DNA from 4 places in the Corallincola luteus genome. Region 3 is predicted to be linked to each of the others. Evidence: predicted binding sites of a transcription regulator. Region 3 holds the regulator's gene; each other region holds the start of a gene.

What was found. Region 3 encodes sigma-54, which starts transcription at its own class of promoters, with help from an activator protein. Its sites were predicted from a motif close to GTTGGCACGNNNNTNGNNT; they were not measured.
Region 1: glnA (glutamate--ammonia ligase) is a predicted target of sigma-54. The motif match lies at 2,991-3,009, and genes of this name have one in related genera.
Region 2: EZV61_RS05145 (FlgO family outer membrane protein) is a predicted target of sigma-54. The motif match lies at 2,747-2,765, and genes of this name have one in related genera.
Region 4: EZV61_RS00685 (TorF family putative porin) is a predicted target of sigma-54. The motif match lies at 3,434-3,452, and genes of this name have one in related genera.

The regions. Positions count from the first base shown of each region.
Region 1 covers NZ_SJXE01000002.1:271,755-276,906, forward strand. Annotated here, with positions in the region: gene glnL (nitrogen regulation protein NR(II)) at 1-788, opposite strand, end outside; gene EZV61_RS07660 (DUF4124 domain-containing protein) at 877-1,401, opposite strand; gene glnA (glutamate--ammonia ligase) at 1,528-2,937, opposite strand; gene typA (translational GTPase TypA) at 3,393-5,152, shown strand, end outside.
Region 2 covers NZ_SJXE01000001.1:1,169,491-1,174,642, forward strand. Annotated here, with positions in the region: gene EZV61_RS05135 (efflux RND transporter permease subunit) at 1-1,310, shown strand, start outside; gene EZV61_RS05140 (flagellar assembly protein T N-terminal domain-containing protein) at 1,439-2,614, opposite strand; gene EZV61_RS05145 (FlgO family outer membrane protein) at 2,849-3,430, shown strand; gene EZV61_RS05150 (FlgO family outer membrane protein) at 3,522-4,148, shown strand; gene EZV61_RS05155 (LPP20 family lipoprotein) at 4,166-4,624, shown strand; gene EZV61_RS05160 (hypothetical protein) at 4,780-5,152, shown strand, end outside.
Region 3 covers NZ_SJXE01000003.1:67,580-72,731, forward strand. Annotated here, with positions in the region: gene mgtE (magnesium transporter) at 1-433, opposite strand, end outside; gene EZV61_RS08350 (HPr family phosphocarrier protein) at 530-808, opposite strand; gene rapZ (RNase adapter RapZ) at 814-1,686, opposite strand; gene ptsN (PTS IIA-like nitrogen regulatory protein PtsN) at 1,683-2,132, opposite strand; gene hpf (ribosome hibernation promoting factor) at 2,141-2,428, opposite strand; gene EZV61_RS08370 (RNA polymerase factor sigma-54) at 2,460-3,956, opposite strand; gene lptB (LPS export ABC transporter ATP-binding protein) at 4,046-4,771, opposite strand; gene lptA (lipopolysaccharide transport periplasmic protein LptA) at 4,775-5,152, opposite strand, start outside.
Region 4 covers NZ_SJXE01000001.1:163,362-168,513, reverse strand. Annotated here, with positions in the region: gene EZV61_RS00705 (anthranilate synthase component II) at 44-646, opposite strand; gene trpS (tryptophan--tRNA ligase) at 794-1,798, opposite strand; gene EZV61_RS00695 (phosphoglycolate phosphatase) at 1,832-2,533, opposite strand; gene rpe (ribulose-phosphate 3-epimerase) at 2,534-3,202, opposite strand; gene EZV61_RS00685 (TorF family putative porin) at 3,492-4,202, shown strand; gene EZV61_RS00680 (hypothetical protein) at 4,360-4,683, shown strand; gene EZV61_RS19675 (DUF2970 domain-containing protein) at 4,619-4,894, shown strand; gene EZV61_RS00670 (Dam family site-specific DNA-(adenine-N6)-methyltransferase) at 4,897-5,152, opposite strand, start outside.

The DNA of each region.
Region 1 (5,152 bases), on a different contig from region 3:
TCAACGGCGTTCTTAACGATATTCAGAACAGCTTGCTCGAGCTGTTCTGGATCCATTTCGATATCGGGTAAGCTTGGATCATAGTCACGGTTGACGACTAACTGATCTAAGCCTTCCATGTTCACTAATTGGCAAACTTTCTCTAGCACCATATGAATATTATGGGACTTATGGGTAGAGGGGCGTTGTGGTCCAAGCAGCCTATCGACTAGATTTCTAAGCCGATCAGCTTGCTCTATGATCACGCCGGTAAACTCTTTTAGCTCTGGGCTTGGTAGCTCTTTTTCCAGTAGCTGCGCCGCGCCTCTTAACCCACCTAGCGGGTTTTTAATTTCATGAGCTAAGCCTCGGACGAGCTCCCTTGCTGCTTGTTGTTGGCTGGCCTGATAAAGCTCATGGCTGATTTTCTTTTGCTGATCGATCTGCTTAAGCTCGAGTAGCGCATAGCGTTGGTCGCCGCGTTCAAAAGGAGAGACCGTGACATCAACAGCGATGTGGATGCCATCTTGTTTAACCATTGAGACGTCGCTGTCTGTAAAGCTATTGCCAAGGGTCAGTGTCTCGTTGATCAGCTGGATATCGAGAGAGAGGTGTTCAAATAGCTTAGGTAGCGGTTCGCCAATCAGCCGACGCGAACTTTGTTCAAGTAATTGTTCGCCCGCCGAATTGATGTAACGAATGACCAAGTGGTGATCGAGAAGAATAATAGCGGTGCTGAGAACATCTAGCAGGGTGGTTGTCACCCCTGACAAGGCGTTCTGATGTGATCCGTTCTGCTGTGAGAGCACGGTGCGTCTTCCCCATGTGTCGCACCAATTTGGTGCGAATGCACCTGCACTCTAGCACTTTACTCAGCTTGCTGCACTTTCCTTGTGCTTAGCGAGCTTGTAATACCGAGGCGCGGTGCAGATAAATGATCCGTACCGGGGAGGATGCAATAACCTTGCCTCTTTGATCTAGCAGTTCTAACTTTAATTTATGTTCGCCGCGATTAACATTCATCAAATGAAATACTGGTTCATCTTCAGATGTGCCTAGTACTTGATCATTGACTTTAAGACGATAGCTGTAGCCATCTTGGATCTCAGGTTCGACCTGACCAACGACAGAAAGCCGGCCCATGTTGTCACGGACTGTAGCTTCATTGTGGGGCGAACGAATAGATACCTTGAACGAAGTTTTGCCTTCCGGGCCTTTATTCGTTTCGATAACACCATCATTCAATCGAGGGATCACATTAGTGCCAACCTTAGGTTGCACCTGCTGTGCTTTGTTCCCTTGCACTGGTTTATCTGAGTAGTGGACGACACCGTTAGCGTCTTTCCATGTGTAGAGTTTACCCGCGTGAGCGGTTGCTGCACCTAACAGACACAAGAGCAAGGCGATGCGTTTTACGACCATAACTTTTCACCTTTTTCCTACATATCTCTTACTATATTTGGGATCGACTAGTTTGTCACCATCAAAAAGCGCTGTCGAAAAAAAAGCCCACTTTTCAGTGGGCTTTTGTGAGGATGGTCAACTTACTTACACGCTGTAGTACATGTCGAATTCTACAGGGTGAGTCGTTGAGTTCAGCAACTCAACTTCGTCTTGCTTCAACGCGATGTATGCGTCAATGCTGTCATCACTCATTACGCCGCCAGCAGTCAAGAACTCACGGTCAGCATCGAGTGCAGCCAGAGCTTCTTCCAGTGAAGCAGCAACAGTTGGGATGGCCAACGCTTCTTCTTTTGGCAGGTCGTATAGATCTTTGTCCATTGCTTCGCCTGGATCGATCTGGTTCTTAATTCCGTCTAGGCCAGCCATCAACATCGCTGTGAATGACAGGTAAGGGTTACCAGTTGGATCAGGGAAACGAACTTCGATGCGGCGTGCTTTCGGGCTCGGTACCACAGGGATACGGATAGAAGCAGAACGGTTACGTGCAGAGTATGCCAGCATAACAGGAGCTTCGAAGCCTGGAACCAAACGCTTATAAGAGTTGGTTGAAGCGTTCGCGAATGCGTTGATCGCGCGAGCGTGCTTAATGATACCACCGATGTACCACAGCGCTTCTTGCGACAGACCGCCGTACTTGTCACCAGCAAAGATGTTTTCTCCGCCTTTGCTCAAAGACTGGTGAACGTGCATGCCTGAACCGTTGTCACCAACGATTGGCTTAGGCATGAAGGTCGCAGTCTTACCATACAGGTGCGCCACGTTGTGGACGACATACTTGTAGATCTGAACTTCATCAGCTTTTTCAACCAAGCTGTTGAACTTACATGCGATTTCGTTCTGACCAGCGGTAGCAACTTCATGGTGGTGAGCTTCAACAACCAAGCCCATGTCTTCCATCACGATACACATTGCTGAGCGGATGTTGTGACCTGAATCTACAGGAGGTACAGGGAAGTAACCGCCTTTTACGCCTGGGCGGTGACCCAGGTTGCCGTCTGCATATTCTTTACCGCTGTTCCACTTAGATTCTTCTGAATCTAACTTATAGAAGCTACCGCTCATGTCGGTGTGGAAGCGAACATCATCAAACATGAAGAATTCTGGCTCAGGACCGATGAACACATCGTCGGCAATGCCAGTTGACTTCAGGTATTCAACACCACGTTTGGCAACAGAGCGTGGATCACGGTCGTAGCCAGCCAATGTATCTGGTTCTAAGATGTCGCAACGGACGATTAACGTAGACTCTTCTGAGAATGGGTCTAATACCGCAGTTGATACGTCAGGCATCAGTACCATGTCTGATTCGTTAATGCCTTTCCAGCCAGAGATCGATGAGCCATCGAACATCTTGCCCTCTTCGAAGAATTCTTCGTCGATTTGGCTTACTGGGATACTCACGTGCTGCTCTTTACCTTTTGTGTCGGTAAAACGCAGATCAATGAATCTTACTTCTTCTGATTTAATCAGTTCGAGAACATTTGCGACTGACATCCTAGTTCATCCTCCGGTGTCAATGTTTAGATATATTGAAGCTTGCGCTTCAAAAGCGAAATTCGTGCCACTATATTATGTGGCTGTTTTAAAACAATTAATTTACTTTTCTGGGATCTAAAGGTGATAGAGTTTGCACTGTAATTGTGCGTCTCTGCACCACCATGATGCATAGTGCCAATCTGGTGCTATATCCCATAACGTAAAGAGGGGTATACAGATATCACACTTTTGGTTAGTGAGAAATCTAACTTCTTTCAAGTTGATTGCCGTTTATAAAAATAAATATCAAAGGTGATTTTTAACCCTTTGTTTATAAAGGAAATATTGATTATTCATGCAAAATATCCATTTTTGACTATCTTTTGCACGATTAAAAAATGGGATTTAAGTCACGTCGCCTATACAATAGGCGCCCTTTGTAAAGACCACCCTTATTAGATGGAAGGCCTCAGGTGATCGAGAAGCTACGTAATATCGCCATTATTGCCCACGTAGACCATGGTAAAACTACCTTGGTTGATAAGCTGTTAGCGCAGTCGGGTACCCTTAACGAACGTGCCAATCATGGTGAGCGTGTGATGGACTCCAACGAGTTGGAGCAGGAGCGTGGGATCACGATCCTGGCTAAGAACACCGCCATCCATTGGAACGACTATCATATTAATATCATCGATACTCCTGGACACGCTGACTTCGGTGGTGAGGTTGAGCGCGTATTGTCAATGGCAGATTCTGTACTGCTATTGGTTGATGCTGTTGATGGCCCCATGCCGCAAACCCGCTTTGTAACGCAAAAAGCGTTTGCTCAGGGACTCAAGCCGATTGTCGTTGTTAACAAAATTGACCGCCCAGGTGCTCGTCCTGACTGGGTTATCGATCAGGTATTTGACCTGTTTGATAATTTAGGTGCCACTGATGAGCAGCTAGATTTCCCGATTGTCTATGCTTCAGCTCTTAATGGTTTTGCCACGTTAGAAGTGGACGACGCCAGTGATGATATGACGCCGCTGTTTGAAACTATCGTCGAAAAGGTTGCCCCCCCAGAAGCGACTCAGGATGCGCCGTTCCAGATGCAGATTTCACAGCTGGACTACTCTAGCTATGTTGGTGTTATCGGTGTTGGTCGCATAACCAAAGGCCGCGTTAAGACAAATCAACAGGTAACTATCGTTGGTGCTGACGGTAAGCAGCGCAATGGTAAAGTGGGCCAGGTACTGGGCTATCTTGGATTAGAGCGACATGAAGTCGAAGATGCTGCTGCTGGTGACATCATCGCTATCACAGGTCTTGGTGAACTTAAGATCTCTGACACTCTGTGCGATCCGAGTGCGATTGAAGCATTACCACCGCTCAGTGTTGATGAACCAACAGTGACCATGACTTTCCAGGTAAACACCTCTCCGTTTGCTGGCTTGGATGGTAAATATGTCACGTCACGTAACATCCTTGACCGTCTGGAAGAAGAGCTGGTTCATAACGTTGCACTGCGTGTAGAGCAGATGCCGGATCCGGATAAGTTTCGTGTGTCTGGTCGTGGTGAGCTTCACTTGGCGATCCTTATTGAAAACATGCGCCGAGAAGGTTACGAGCTGGCCGTATCGCGTCCAGAAGTTATCTTGCGTGAAGTCGATGGTCAGTTAGAAGAACCGTTTGAAACTATGACGGTTGATGTTGAGGAGCCTCATCAGGGTTCAGTGATGGAGCAACTTGGCTTGCGTAAAGCTGAGATGACCAACATGCAGCCTGATGGTAAGGGGCGCGTGCGTTTGGACTTCATCATCCCTAGTCGCGGCTTGATTGGCTTCCAGACCGAGTTTATGACTCTGACCTCTGGTTCAGGTTTGCTGTATCACACCTTTGATCACTATGGTCCACATAAAGGTGGCACTATTGGTCAGCGGATGAATGGCGTCTTGATCTCCAATGCGACAGGTAAAGCGTTGACCTATTCACTGTTTAACCTGCAGGAGCGTGGACGCTTATTTACTGAGCATGCGGCCGAAGTGTATGAAGGCCAATTAGTCGGTATTCATAACCGTTCTAACGACCTGACGGTGAATGTGTTGAAAGGTAAGCAGCTGACCAACGTTCGTGCGTCTGGTACGGATGAAGCGCAGGTATTGAGTCCGCCAATTAAGATGACACTTGAGCAAGCGTTGGAGTTTATCGACAACGATGAGCTGGTTGAAGTGACGCCTAATCACATCCGCTT
Region 2 (5,152 bases), on a different contig from region 3:
GTACTTCATTTCCTTCGTTTTATTACAATATGGTTCCCCCTACACATAATGCACCATTCTTTTCTCATGGGATGGTAAAAACGACGGACTTTGAATCAGCGAACGAGTTGATACCAAGGCTACAGAACAAGCTAAATGAAAGGGTGCCTGAAGCACAGGTTTTGGTGCGAAAACTCGAACAAGGCCCTCCATTCGGTGCGCCCATAGAGTTAAGAGTTTACGGACGAAATGTAGAGACATTAAAAAGTATCGGAAGAGACATCAGATTGATACTTTCCAGTATTCCTCACGTGACTCATACACGGGAGAGCCTGACATTGGGAGTCCCTCAATTTACGGTAAATGTCGATGAAGAAGCTATACAGATGAATGCGCTTAATCTCACCGATTTTGCTAGGTTACTTCAATCTTCTCTGGTCGGGCGTGAAAGTGGCAGTGTTATCGAAGACACTGAGTCGATTCCTGTTCGTGTGAAGGTATTAGATGAAGACCGAGAAAATTACAATGATCTAAATAAGCTCCGATTTCCGACCACAGCCAAAAGCACGAATCTTGGCATGTCGGTAATGGACTTCGCTCAGCTTGAGCTGGTTCCTGGCAGCGGTGGTATCACGCGAAGAAATGGTCTCAGAGTGAATATCGTTGAAGGCTATATAGAGGCCGGTGTTTTGCCACAAGTAGTGTTGGATGAGTTTAAGCTGGCCCTAGAACAATATAAGTTTCCTGCAGGTTATAAGATAGGCTTTGGAGGTGAAGCTGAGGAAAGGGATGATTCGGTCAATCAGCTCGTTAGCAATGTTTCTGTAGTTCTAGTGCTGATGATATTGGTGGTCGTGTTGTCATTTAATTCATTCCGCCTTAGCTCGGTTATTTTTATCGTTGCAGGCTTAGCAGCAGGCTTAGGTATACTGTCGGTTTGGTTTTTTGGTTATCCATTTGGTTTTACGGTTATTATTGCGTTGCTTGGTGTGGTTGGATTAGCAATTAATGCTGCTATCGTCATTATCAGTGAGCTGAGCGCGTGTCCACAAGCCAGCAAAGGTGAACCAGACGCCATCCTTGCGGCTGTAATGAGTTGTACCCGGCACATCACATCCACAACAATCACAACAATTGGAGGTTTCATACCGCTGATTGTGGCAGGAGGTGGATTTTGGCCTCCTTTTGCGATTGCGATTGCTGGAGGGACAGCACTAACAACGTTGTTATCATTCTATTTTGTACCACCAGTTTTTAAACTACTCACACAGATGCCTGTTAAGCTAAATTCCTTAGTTGTAGCTAATTGCGCTCAAGAAGTATCCCCTTGAAGCATCAATAGTTTTGTGAGGAATCTTGCAGGGGTTAAGGGGCCGCGCTATCCAGCTGTGCCACGGGAGCGAATATTTTTACCGCCGACGAGGTCGGCGGTCAGCATTATACTGGTCTAACGCTGAAATTAAAGCGTACCGGTAAGTTCGACCAGATCATGGATCTGAACGCCGCTTAGTAGTGCCGGATCGGTCACTCGGGCAACGGCGCGGTTTTGATAGGATTCAGTGATCCGTAACTGAACGGTGGTAGGCAGAAGCCGTACGTGTTGCTGGTTGTCTTGCCCATCATGAGCAGCACGGTGCAGCAGGGTTAGTCGGTCACCAACACGGATGCCATTGCTGACTCCGATATCGACTTCAACTGCGTCGTTCCTTACATGGGTGATGCGTCCGCGTCCTGGAGTGCAGCTTAGTGTCGTATCTATATCTGTGAGTAGCTGCGACATGACATCGGAGACGGCGCTCCCGTAGGCTGATTCCCAAAACTGGCGAGAGCCTAAAGCCACCGCTTCTTCTGCTTTAAACTCCCACGGGGCTTTACTGCGATAGCTTCTCTCCAGCGTCAGTTCACCACTGATACCATCGATAAGATAAACCATCAATTCGAAATTCCGCTCTGGCGGTGAGTAGAGCCACTGCTGCCATTTGCGAACAGGCAGGTCACCATTGAAGGAGAGATCTCTGATCTCTGCAAATAGTACTAACTGGGTATTGGTTTTCTCGGTCACGACCAGCGGTAGAAGCGGTGAAACCACGCTGCGGTTGTTGTAAAGGGAAGGGTTAAAGGTTGATATTTCATTTAACCAGCGCTTTGGATAACTGTGCAGACTCTCCGCTCTGAGATGGTCGTACAGCCATTGGCTGGTATGCAAACCGATCTCATCAATGCTGCCAGTGCGCGCATTGATCCGATCGTTGACCTTAAATCGTGTCAACAGCAGTGACTTTCTTGATCTGCCGTTCTGGCATTGTAACTGCTGTGGAAAGAGATCAGCATGGATCGTAATAAACAGCGTGTCTCCGCTACGACGCTCCGACAGCACGCGCACATCTCGTACGGTTCCTGCTGTGCGGATTTCAAATTGGTCGTTAACGATTTTGCCGGCGGCAACTTCTTGCAGGCTTGTGACCGTTCCTCCGGCAAGAACTAGTGCATTTTGGATTGCTTGCTGTGTTGCTCGCTCTCTGGCACTGGCGACATCGCCTGAATAGATAGCTGCGCGGCCTTCTGCTTCATACCAAATCCCTAGGCTCGGGGCGCTAAAAAGCAACAGGAGGCAGGCTAGCAGTTTGTTTCTCATTATTTGCTCCAGTCTGTTGAGGCGGCAGGCGTTAGTGACTAACGCGGTGTCAAATCAATGACTATCTTTTAATGGTGTAAGGTGCTCGCAAAAATTAGGCCAGTTAGTCGTGCGGGACTAAATTTATGAGCCTATGGCACAGCATTTGCTTTGTTTTAGGTGAGAACAATCCTTTGACGTGGGGTAGAGAAGCCGATGGGCCTTTTAAGAATTTTCCAAAGCATCCTCTTGGTGATGGCCATAAGCCTGGGATTGGCCGCGTGCTCGACCAGCGAAGAGGAGGCTGTTTATATTCCTGAGTCAGCTCCACCGATCCAGACCGCAGACCTTGCTACGCATGTGAAACAGATGGCGCTGCAGCTGATTGGTTCAAGCCGTTATGTGTCAGCAAAGACCCCGATTGCTGTGACCAGTTTTGTCGATATCGGTACGCTGGAAAGTACAGATATATATGGCAATCAGATATCTGAATTGGTGATGGTTGAACTGCAGCAAATGGGTTGGACCTTAATCGATTTCAAGTTTACTGGAGACATTGATGTGACACCCCAAGGGGATTTCACATTAAGTCGAGATTACCTGCGGTTACAGCATCGCCATCCTATTGAATATATTTTGACTGGCACTTTAGTGCGCGGTAGCAATGGTATGCAGGTCACAGCAAGGATCGTCGGCGTTGAGTCACGGGCAATAGTGGCAACTGCGGCGACATTTTTGCCGCTGTCACTGTTTGTGGAGCAAGCTGGTATGCCTGCCGCGGGAGGCTACGTTGCTCGTGAACCGCAATCAGGAATGATTATTCGTAAAGGTGGCTAGTGGAGACAGGCTAGAGCTAGCTCGACCAGACACTCAAGCCTTTAGTTAGGTTGCCGATACTAAGGGTAATCGCATTTTATAAGAGGTCAGTATGCGTTTTGCATCCTATGGTTATCTACCGCTTCTCGTCGCTATGCTCTCTGCATGCGCGACGGAGACACCACAAATGTCTGCTGAGGAGCCTCGGATGCCAATTGAGCCGGTGGCGACCCATGCGCTGTCTGATGAGGCTTGGGCAAGCAAAAGTCGTTCAGCCATGATCAGTAGTCATGTTGAGGCGATGGCTGAAGAGCTTGTTGGCACGATGTCGCAACGTTGCTTCAAAATGATGGCTGTCGCTTCTTTTGTCGATATTGAAACGTTAAATGTCAGCTCTCCGTTGGGCACAGCATTAGCGGAAAGTTTTATTACTCAAATGCAACAGCAGGGCTGTAAAGTCGTCGACTTTAAGCTGCGAAATGACATCCAGGTGACGTCGACAGGAGATTTTGTTTTTAGTCGTAACTTCAACCAATTAAAAGGTGACCTGCCCATAGTGCAAGTGCTTAGCGGAACGCTGCAGCCGATGTCTAAGGGGGTGCAGGTCAATGTGCGACTGGTGGATATTGCCAGCAAAATTGTGGTCGGGTCTGCTCAGGGATTTATCCCCAATGAGCTGCTCGCCGAGATCGCGCCGAGTAGTATGCGAGACGGTGTGCAATTGATGAAACAAGGGTGATGACAGAGGCAGTTATGATGAATATTCAGATATCAGTGATGTTGTTTTTGTCCTTGGTGCTTTCTGGCTGCAGTCAGATGTTTGACAAGCATGTGGAGTGGGAATCTGTGCCCCCAGATCACTATCCAGTTTTGCATGCCGTTGGCTATGCCCCGATCAGCTCGCAGCCTGGCTTGGATGAAAATACACGAATGTTGCAAGCGATAAGGGCGTCTAAATTGGATGCTTACCGTGAACTTGCTGAACAGATTTATGGCCAACAAGTGACTGCTGGCAGCAGCATGGGAGGCAGTGAGCTGTCGGAAGATCGCCTGCAAGTAGCTGTTAGTGGTGTTGTGCGCGGAGCTAGGGTTATCAGAACGTACCCATTAGGCGATCTCTATGCTACGGAGCTGGAATTGGACATGGCTGATGTACAGCGTGTCTATCAATCACTTAATCCGCCCCGTCGAATTCACGACGTTCAGTACTATTAGTCTTATCCGTGAAATCGTATCAAGTTTATTTTTTCTTGAGCGGGTATGAAAAATTACCCGCTTCAAAAATCCTGCACTAACCTTTAGATAACTGTTAACTGAACTGGCAGGCTGCTGTAACGCTATCCAGTTTCATCGTCGCGAGGATGACAGCAATGATGAAGCGCCCTGTATATGAATTACTTCCCTATCTTTATTTGTCAGCTGGGTTTATCGGTATCGCCAGTTTTGAGCTTGGTTGGGGGCAAGTGTTTGCCATTTTGTTATTTCTTGGTGGTGCTGATATTTGGATCTTGCGGTCTAATTATCGGCGGAAAGATAATGGCAAGAATCAACGCAGAGTCCATGATCGGATCCGACCGTTTTGGCTCTATGAGGCGTTACCCTTTTTAATTGTGTGTATTAGTGGTGTGGTACTTGCCGCGACCCGCGATTCAGCATTAAGTTGGTTGTTAGTGGCGCCAGTGGGTTACGCATTTTGGCGTGTTGAACAGCGAGTTGAATACCGACAACACGGCTGGATGCAGC
Region 3 (5,152 bases):
TATTCATGATCGCGCCAGCGGTCTCTTCTGGATAGGAGAGGGCGGCTTCAACCCTGTGCCTGTCCTGCGCGTCCATTTGTGCCAAAATTTCGCGATAGACGCTGTCTGGGAGACCACGTAATAGGTTGGCTAAGTCATCGGTATCCATCCCCTCTGTCGCTGCGGCAACCAGTTCTGGATCCATTAAGCGGATGATGCTGTCTTTTACATCTTCCGATAGCTCTTCAAGGATCTCGCCATGCAGATCAGGGTCGACCAGCTGCCATAGGACTGCACGGCCCTTAGTAGGGGTAGACTCAAATAGAAGGGCGACATCAGAAGGATCCATCTCCTGCAAAATGCGGCGAACATGGATAAACATGCCGCTATCTAGGGCACTTTTTACCTCTTTTAATTTTTGTTGGGTAAGGTCTTGCTCTAAAGTTTCAGCCATCGCCTTAAGCCCTCCAATCGATTAAAAAAGTTCGATAGCGGAATTGTATCGTAACAACCAGAAAAATAGAGAGAATTTTTCTTTAACAGGTGAGGATTATTCGTTTTCGTCGAATCTGTCATTGATCAGGGACTCAACAGCATCCAATGCCTGCTGTGCTTCATCCCCTTCGGCAACGACCTGGATCTCTTGCCCCATACAGGTTTCCATCATCAGCAGTCCCATGACACTGGCGGCGGAAGCGGATTTTCCTTGATGCTCAATCATCACTTCGGCATCAAATTTGTTGACCAGCATGACTAACTTGGTTGCTGCACGGGCATGCAAACCCAGTTTGTTTTTTATCAGTAGTTTCTTTTCAATGCGTTGTGTCATAAAGACTAATGACCTAGTTCTCGGTGACGGATCTGAATTTCGTTACGTAACTCTTTGAACTGCTTTGCCAATGTTTCGGCAATGAACACAGAGCGGTGTTGTCCACCGGTGCAACCGATAGCGACGGTTACATAGCTTCGATTGTTCAGTTCCAGATGTGGCAACCAGGTATTGAGTAAGTTGTTTATCTGCCAGATGAATTTGGCCACGATCGGTTGGCGGCTAAAAAACTGCTCAACTGGGGCGTCTAATCCGGTCATGGGGCGTAGTTCTGGTTCCCAATGGGGGTTGGGTAAGAATCGTGCATCAAACACATAATCAGCGTCTTGCGGAATACCGTATTTAAAGCCAAAGGACTCAAATACTAAAACCAGATGGCGATCAGCATTGCCTAGTAACCGTTCTCGCACCAGATCGCTGAGTTGATGTATCGACAGCTGAGAGCTGTCTATCTGAAGATCGGCACGGGAGATAAGCGGTTCAAGTAAACGCTGCTCTGCTTCAATCGCTTGCTCCAGAGATACACCATGCTTGGAGAGTGGGTGGAGCCGTCGAGTTTCGCTAAAGCGCTGGATCAATGCACTCTGCTGCGCATCCATAAACAGAACCGTACAGCGGCATTGCTGACATAAAAGGTCGAGAATTGTTTCCAGCGTATGTGGGTCTTCGGGCAGGTTTCTGACGTCAATGCTGACGGCGATATCGCTATAGTGCCCACTTACTTGAGCAACCAGTGTCGGTAGCATGGCTACCGGGAGGTTGTCGACACAGTAGTGACCTAAATCCTCCAATACGCGAAGCGCAACACTTTTGCCTGAGCCTGAGCGGCCACTGACAATCGTTAGTTTGGGTTTTGCGGCCACGTCAGTGCTGGTCATGAATCGGTGATGATTTCGTATAATTGTTGATCGTTAGCGGCACAGCGGAGCTGTTTGAGGACTTGTTTATCTGACAATTTGGCGGCGATAGCCGACAAGGTCTTCAGATGTTCCTGACAACTCTGTTCTGGAACCAAGAGGGCGAAAATCAGATCCACCGGTTTGTTATCAATTGCATCAAAGGCGATAGGCTCATCGCACTGCAATAACACGGCGACTGCTTTATTGGCGTTAGTGATCCTACCGTGGGGAATGGCAATGCCGTTACCTATACCGGTACTGCCTTTCTTTTCACGTTCTAGAATACTTTCGAAAATGGCTTTGTGGCCATGTTCTGGCAAGTGCTTGGCTGCCAATTCACTGGCCATTTCTAATATTCGTTTCTTACTTGAACCATGGACTGCACTTCGGGTGCAGTCCAGGCTAAGTATGGATGATATATCCATAGACATCTCTAGTGAGCGTTTAGCTTTTCTTTGTGTTTTATTACTTGCCGATCGAGTTTATCGATCAACGAGTCGATAGCTGCATACATATCACGATGCTCTGCATTCGCAAAGATCTCTCCACCATTTAGGTGCAGTGTGGCTTCGGCTTTTTGGGTTAATTTCTCAACATTGAGGATCACGTGGACATTGTTGATGTGGTCAAAGTGGCGCTCTAATTTACTAAATTTTCCGTCGACATACTCTCGCAGAGAGTCTGTTACTTCTACATGATGGCCGGTAAGATTGATTTGCATAGACCTCATCCTTATTTAGTTTTATTGCCTGCTATAGCAGGCTTTTTCGCTGATTTGACGGTGGAATAGACAAGGATTCCCGATACTTCGCAATGGTTCTCCGCGCTACCTGAATTCCCTGATCTGCCAGTAGGTCAGCAATCTTGCTATCTGACAAAGGCTTATTAGGGATTTCTGCCGCCACAAGTTTCTTGATTAACGCTCTAATTGCCGTTGAAGAACATTCTCCGCCACTTTCAGTACTGACATGACTGGAGAAGAAATACTTGAGTTCGAAAATACCCCGTGGGGTATGCATATATTTTTGCGTGGTTACCCGAGAGATGGTGGACTCGTGCATATCAACCGCTAAGGCAATATCATTGAGTACCATTGGCTTCATCGCTTCATCGCCGTACTCAAAGAAGTCGCGTTGGAACTGTACGATACAGTTGGCGACCTTGAGTAGGGTGTCGTTACGACTTTCCAAACTTTTGATGAACCACTTCGCTTCCTGCAGATGAGAGCGTATATATTGACTGTCAGTGGTGTTCTTTACCGTCCGGCTCATCGCTGCGTATTGCTGATTCACTTTCAGCTTGGGTACCGAGTCAGGGTTTAGCTCAACCACCCAACGTCCAGCTTTTTTCATTACCGACACATCTGGGATCACATATTGCTCATCACCGCTGATCACTGCGCTGCCGGGGCGCGGATTCAACGATTGGATCACCCGCAGAACTTCACGTAGCTGGTCTTCTTTCAGTTTGGTCTTGCGCATCAATTGGCGATAATCCCGGCTGGCTAGCAGGTCAATATACTGGCCAATAACCTGGCGGCACTCTTTTAGCCAAGGTGTCTCTTTGGCAAACTGATTGAGTTGTACCAGCAGACACTCCTGCAATGTGCGGGCACCTACGCCAATGGGGTCGAACAGTTGTACTCGCTTAATGACCGCTTCTACTTCATCAAGTTCGATATCTTCCTGCCCTAAAGAAGTAAGAATATCGTCGGCGGTGACCGTCAGGTAACCCGATTCATCAATCCCATCGATTATCGATGTCGCAATGGCTCTGTCGACATCTGTGAACGGGGTTAATTGCATCTGCCATTCCAGATGATCTTGCAACGACTCTGTGGTTTCGCCTTGATAGGTAAAGTCGGCGTCATCACTGAACGAGGAACCTGAAACGGGCGCTGCTGAAAGGTGGTCATCCCAGGTTGTATCGGTAGGCAGTTCTTCATTGATTTGTTGTTGGTTGAGCGCCTCAGATGTTTCCATGGCTGCATCTTCGCGCTCTTCCGACTGATTATTTTCAGCATTAGCCGTGGTTTGTTCCAGCTTGTCTGTCGCGGTATGGCTTTCACCATTAAGTTGCTCACTGGTTTCTTCCGCTTCGTTTTGCTCGAGTAGCGGATTATTATCCAGCGCTTCTTGGATCTCTTGCTGAAGGTCGAGCGTCGACAATTGCAATAGCCGGATTGCTTGCTGCAATTGCGGCGTCATGGTGAGTTGCTGACCTAAACGTAACTGTAATGACGGTTTCATCTACTTCCGTGACATTTAAAATAATGCTGTTGCTGTCATCGTTAATCGGCACTCAAAAGAGCCCGATGTATCAACGCTGGTTACTTACACTATAGCCGGAATTGTTCCCCGAGATATACGTCTCGTACCTTTTGGTCGGCTAACACTTGTTCCGGTTTTCCTTCGGCGATTAACTCTCCGTGGCTAACGATATAAGCATATTCGCACACATCGAGTGTTTCTCGCACGTTATGATCAGTGATCAATACACCGAGACCACGGTCTCTTAGGTGTTGAATAATCTTTTTTATATCCGTGACTGAGATAGGGTCTACGCCAGCGAAAGGCTCATCCAACAGCACGAACCTAGGCTCCACAGCCAGCGCTCTGGCAATCTCTACTCGGCGGCGTTCACCACCTGACAGTGACATACCTAAGCTATCTCTGATGTGAGTGATGCTAAACTCTTCTAGCAGATGTTCCAAGGTTTCCGTGCGCTGTAACCGGCTTAACTCTGGACGGGTTTGCAGTACTGCCATGATGTTGTCAGCGACACTGAGCTTACGAAAAATGGAGGACTCCTGTGGCAGGTAACCGATCCCCTTGCGCGCTCTGATATGCATGGGTGAAAGGGTCACATCTTCATCGTCAATCGTGATGCGCCCTTTATCGTTGGGTACCAGTCCAACCACCATATAGAAGGTGGTTGTTTTACCTGCCCCATTCGGTCCCAATAAGCCAACTATTTGGCCATCATTCAGCGCTAAAGAGACATTCTTAACTACTTGTCTATCTTTGTAGCTCTTGGCTAATTGACTGGCTTTCAATGTCGCCATGGTTTATTCCTTACTTTCGCCGAGCTGTTGTTGCAGCTGTTCGGGGAGAAAAATGGTTGTCACGCGATCATCTTTATCTGTGCCACTTTCTGCGACCATTTTTTGTTTGGCGATATCGTAATGAATAGTTTCGCCTTTCACTACGCTGTCTTGCTGCGTCAGTACCGCTGCGCCAGTTAATTGGATAGTGTTATCTGCTAATCGGTAACGGATCTCTGCAGCTTCGGCATGCATTTTTTGACCATTTTCCAAGACCTGACTGAACTTCGCTGGTTTACCGACAGCGATGAGCACCTCTTTTCCTGCGCCTGCGGATTGCTCAACCTGCAAAGTGTCGGCAAAGATCTGTAATGTGCCTTGATTTACCGTGACGTCGTCAAA
Region 4 (5,152 bases), on a different contig from region 3:
CCAGCGAAATACACCAGCACCAAAAGCAAGCGCAGTAGCTAATTCAAATCGGGGAGCAGGATGGCGCGTAACGCGTTAAGAAGTTATCCAGCAATTCATGCCCTTGCTCACTGAGAATGGATTCAGGATGAAATTGCACACCTTCCAAAGCAATATCTCTATGCCTAACTGCCATCACCTCATCCATCTTGCCATTGCTGTCGCAAGTCCAGGCGGTCACTTCAAGGCAGTCGGGAAGGCTCGCAACGTCCAGCACCAACGAATGATAGCGGGTCACTGTGAGTGGGTTCGATAATCCACAAAAGATCCCTTCGCCACGATGGCTAATGGCACTGGTCTTGCCGTGCATCATCTGTCTGGCAAGCGTGACTGTCGCACCGAAAACTTGCCCCAACGCTTGATGACCTAAGCAAACACCCAAGATAGGCAGCTTACCGGCAAAGTACTCGATAGCCGGCAGCGAGATACCAGCGTCATCAGGAGTGCAGGGGCCCGGGCTGATCACCAGATACTCTGGTGCTAGCGCCTCGATCTCAGCCAGCGTTATTTCGTCGTTACGAACCACCTCGACCTGCTGGCCGAGCACCATAAAATACTGCACCAGGTTATAGGTAAACGAATCATAGTTATCGATCATTAACAGCATCTATCTCTACCTACTCTATAACCGCCTATAGACTCAACCCTCAGTATAAATCTTAAGGCAAAACCGACGTTCGCCATACGCCAAGCAATCGTCTGAAAAGAAAAGGGCTGCCTTCAATGACAGCCCTTCTATTGCGGTAACAATACTTTAAGGACGAGCGACTAAACCGACGCGCTCATACACCGTTTTTAAGGTCTCAGAAGCGATCGCTGATGCCTTCTCTGCACCTACCGCCATTATCTGCGTCAATGCCGTTTCATCTTCACGCAGCTCTTTATAGCGTTGTTGGATAGGCGTCAACATCGAGACCACAGCATCGGCAACGTCTTTCTTCAAGTGGCCATACATTTTATCTTCGTATTGCGGCACCAAACTTTCCACGGATTCTCCTGTCGCGCAGCTCAGCAATGTCAGCAGATTGGATACACCTGCTTTCTCTTGCTGATCGAAATAGATCCGCGCCTGCTCATCAGAATCGGTCATCGCCCGTTTAATCTTCTTCTCGATCTTCTTTGGTTCCTCTAACATCAAGACAAAATTATTCGGGTTATCATCCGATTTTGACATCTTCTTCTCTGGCTCCTGCAGGCTCATGATCCGAGCCCCCACTTCAGGGATAAAGGGGTCCGGTACTACAAAAGTATCACCATGAAGATTGTTAAAACGGGTCGCGATATCGCGAGTCAGCTCTAGATGCTGTTTTTGGTCATTGCCCACAGGTACTTTATTGGCTTGATACAGTAATACATCTGCCGCCATCAATACCGGATAACCAAACAAGCCAACATTGATATTGTTGACATTTTTCTGCGACTTATCTTTAAACTGAGTCATTCGATTCAGTTCACCCATCTGTGTATAACAGTTCAATATCCAAGCTAACTGAGCATGCTCTGGCACATGTGACTGGACAAACACGCTGCTCTGTTGTGGGTCTAAACCACAAGCGAGATACAGCGCCATGCCGTCAAAAGTACGCTCGCGCAGCAGCGCTGGCTCTTGGCGGACCGTGATCGCATGCAGATCCACCAGCATGAATAAGCACTCATGATCCTGCTGTAACGTAATCCAGTTACGTATGGCGCCAAAATAGTTACCAATGGTAAGACCGCCGGAAGGCTGCGCGCCGCTAAGGACGATGGGTTTAGACATGTGAATGTTCCTGCAAATGCTTTGAAAAATTAGTTACACGGATTCAGGCACAGATAATAACAGCGCCGAGAGCTCCGCTAGTTGATTAAGTACCCGATCCGGGTTGCAAAGAGCGATATCTTCCCCGTAGTTGTAGCCATAGGTCAAGCCAATACTCGGGCTCAAGGCTGCTTTTGCGGCTTGAATATCATTCCTAGAATCTCCCACCATCAGTAACTCAGTGGCGGAGATATCAAAATGCTCGGCACAATATAGCAACTGATCGGGACGCGGTTTTTTCTGTGGCAGCGTGTCACCACAGACCACCAAGTCAATCAAACCTGACAAACCGAACTGTTGGACTAACGGTAAGGTAAACTCAGTCGCTTTATTAGTAACAATGGCCAGTTTCATGCCTGCCGCTTTCAACGCCATCAACACGGCTTCTACATCAGGATATAGCGAGCTAAAGCGGTGTAGTGCGTTGGCATAAAGCAGCTTAAACAAGCCCAACGCCTGCTCAACAAGTTCTGGCTCCAAGCGAGTATCAACTTTGAAACTACGGCTGAGCGCACGCTGCACAAGGACTTCAATACCATTCCCGATCCAGCCCGTTACCTGTCCTAGTGACACCGGTTCACGGCCAAGTTCAATCAGCATCTGGTTAACCGCGTAGTGCAGGTCCGGTGCGCTGTGCAGAAGCGTACCATCGAGATCAAATGCAATGGCACGGATCTGACGAAAGGACGACGGCATTTAAACGGTGGCCAACTTCTGACGGAATTGGCCTACCACCTCGTTATAGTCACCTTGGCCAAAAATGGCTGAACCCGCAATAAACATATCTGCGCCAGCTTTGGCGATCTCGACAATATTGTCCTGTTTCACGCCACCATCGACAGCTAAACGAATATTCAGACCACGCTGCTCTATCTGCTGTTTCACCGCTTCGATCTTAGCCAGCGTTGCAGGGATAAACGCCTGCCCACCAAACCCAGGGTTAACTGACATCAATAAAATAAAGTCCAAACGGTCCCATACATAGTCCAACACCTGCAGTGGCGTTGCCGGATTCAACACCAACCCGGCCTGACAACCCTTGTCTCGGATCAGTTGCAACGAACGATCGACATGCTGGCTCGCCTCCGGATGAAAGCTGATCATACTAGCGCCCGCATCGGCAAACTGTTCGATCAACTCATCTACCGGTGACACCATCAAATGCACATCGATTGGCGCAGTCACGCCATAGTTTCGCAATGCCTGGCAAATCATCGGGCCGAAAGTGAGATTCGGCACGTAATGATTATCCATCACATCAAAATGCACAACGTCCGCCCCCGCCTCAAGCACATGGGTGACCTCTTCACCTAAACGGGCCAAATCTGCAGATAAGATAGAGGGAGCAAGTAGATAAGGTTGCATGAGTGGTTTCTCGCCGAGCTATTAAGAGAGACGCAGTGTACTAAAAAGTAGGCAGTTTTTCAGCTCCAGTTTTCGCGAAGGATGCACTCAATTAAAGCGCCGCACCAAAATAATGCACCGATAAATGTTTTGTAAAACTAATGCACCATGATGTTACAAAAATTGATATCCCTTCCCGCGGCGCCAAGGCCAAAAACCATATTAACCATTACTTTTCATAACCTTAAAAAAACTGGCACGATGATCGCTTTAACCACAGCGATAATTCCAAACCCAGGAAAATACTAAAATGAAAAAAGCACTTTCTTTAGCTATCAGCTCAGTTTTGGGTGTTGCAGCACTCGCTTCTACTAACGCATACGCCATCGAAGGCTTGTCAGCCAACGCTAGCGTAACTAGCAACTACTTATGGCGTGGTGTGACCCAAACTGATGACGGCGCAGCCGTACAGGGTGGCATCGACTATGAACATTCTTCAGGTATCTATGTAGGTACATGGGCATCAAACGTAGATTTTGGTGGTGATGAAGTAACCGGACTCGACGCATCTTACGAAGCAGACTTCTACTTCGGCTACGCAGGAGCAGTTGGTGACTTCGGTTATGACGTAGGTTACATCTACTATGCATACCCAGACGACAGCGCTGAAATCGACTTAGGCGAGGTATATGGTTCTGTTAGCTATTCTTACTTCACCGTAGGTGCAGCAACACTGGTTAACTCTGGCGATGACGCATTCAGCGACGGCCAGGATGATGACTGGGTTTACGTCTATGCTGACGCCGCTTTTGAAATTTCAGAAGGCTTAGAGCTTGGCCTACACGTAGGTAACTTCAGCGGTGATTCTGCAGAAGATTGGTTTGGCGACAGCTATACCGATTACAGCGTAAGCTTGTCTAAAGGCGGCTTCGGTCTGTTGGTTTCTAAAACTGACATCGACGGCGGCAACTTAGACGATGTTAAAGTTGCTGTTTCTTACGCTGTTGACTTCGATCTGTAAGAACAACAGCCGTAACATAAACGCCGCCATCGGGCGGCGTTATTTCTTGTCACAGCATACACCGCTCAAAATTTAACCTTTATTTAACACTCCAAGCATAGTTTCCCTTTATTAGCAGTGGTATATTTGTTTGTATCTCTGTCAGGGAGGCAGTGAAATGATTCGTTCGAAGATCTTTTTATCAAGTGCAGCAACCGTAGTTTTAAGCTCTATTGTTGCTTTCCATCAGTGGCCCACTAGTACAAGCCTGGGTGACGCATGTTCCTGCGAAGCAGAGAGCATTACTTTTGACGCCAGCCTTCCGGTCAGCCACCCTGCAAACCGCTGCTCATTGCAAAACAAAGCATCAAATGAAAGCTGGTGGGCATGGTTAGCTGGCGATAGTCGTTCGGCGGAATATCACTTCATCGATCTGCTTGAACTCCTATCCCGTTCGAATACTACTGATAAGCCTATCTCGCCGAAAGAACCCCAGAGCTAGGGCTGAATTGCAACTCCCGACGATATCAGTTCACCCGTTGCGAGCTATAAGAGCGGTAGTATCGGCTTTCTTTGGCGTGCAAAGTGAAGCGGCGAGAAAACAAGATTTTCAGTACCACAATCCTGTGCCATTTATCATTGCTGGCATCGTTATGGCATTAATGCTGGTGCTAACGCTGATAGCTGTCGTTAGCTGGGTACTAGATAAATAAGCCTATTCCGCGACTAACCGCCCCTCGTAAAAAGCAAGCAACTCACTTACCTTTTGTCGCCCTGACCCATTACGACTGATAGTACGCTTAACACGGACTATATCTAGATTAGCAGGAGCATAAAGTGCTCGCGTCTCGGTTACCTCATGGTTACTGATTAATACGGGCACACCGTTTTTTGAGGAGACCTCTTGTGCTACCAGCGCCAAAGACTCCTGCTCGGCGCGATTGAATCCCGCACCATGATAGGAGGTAAAG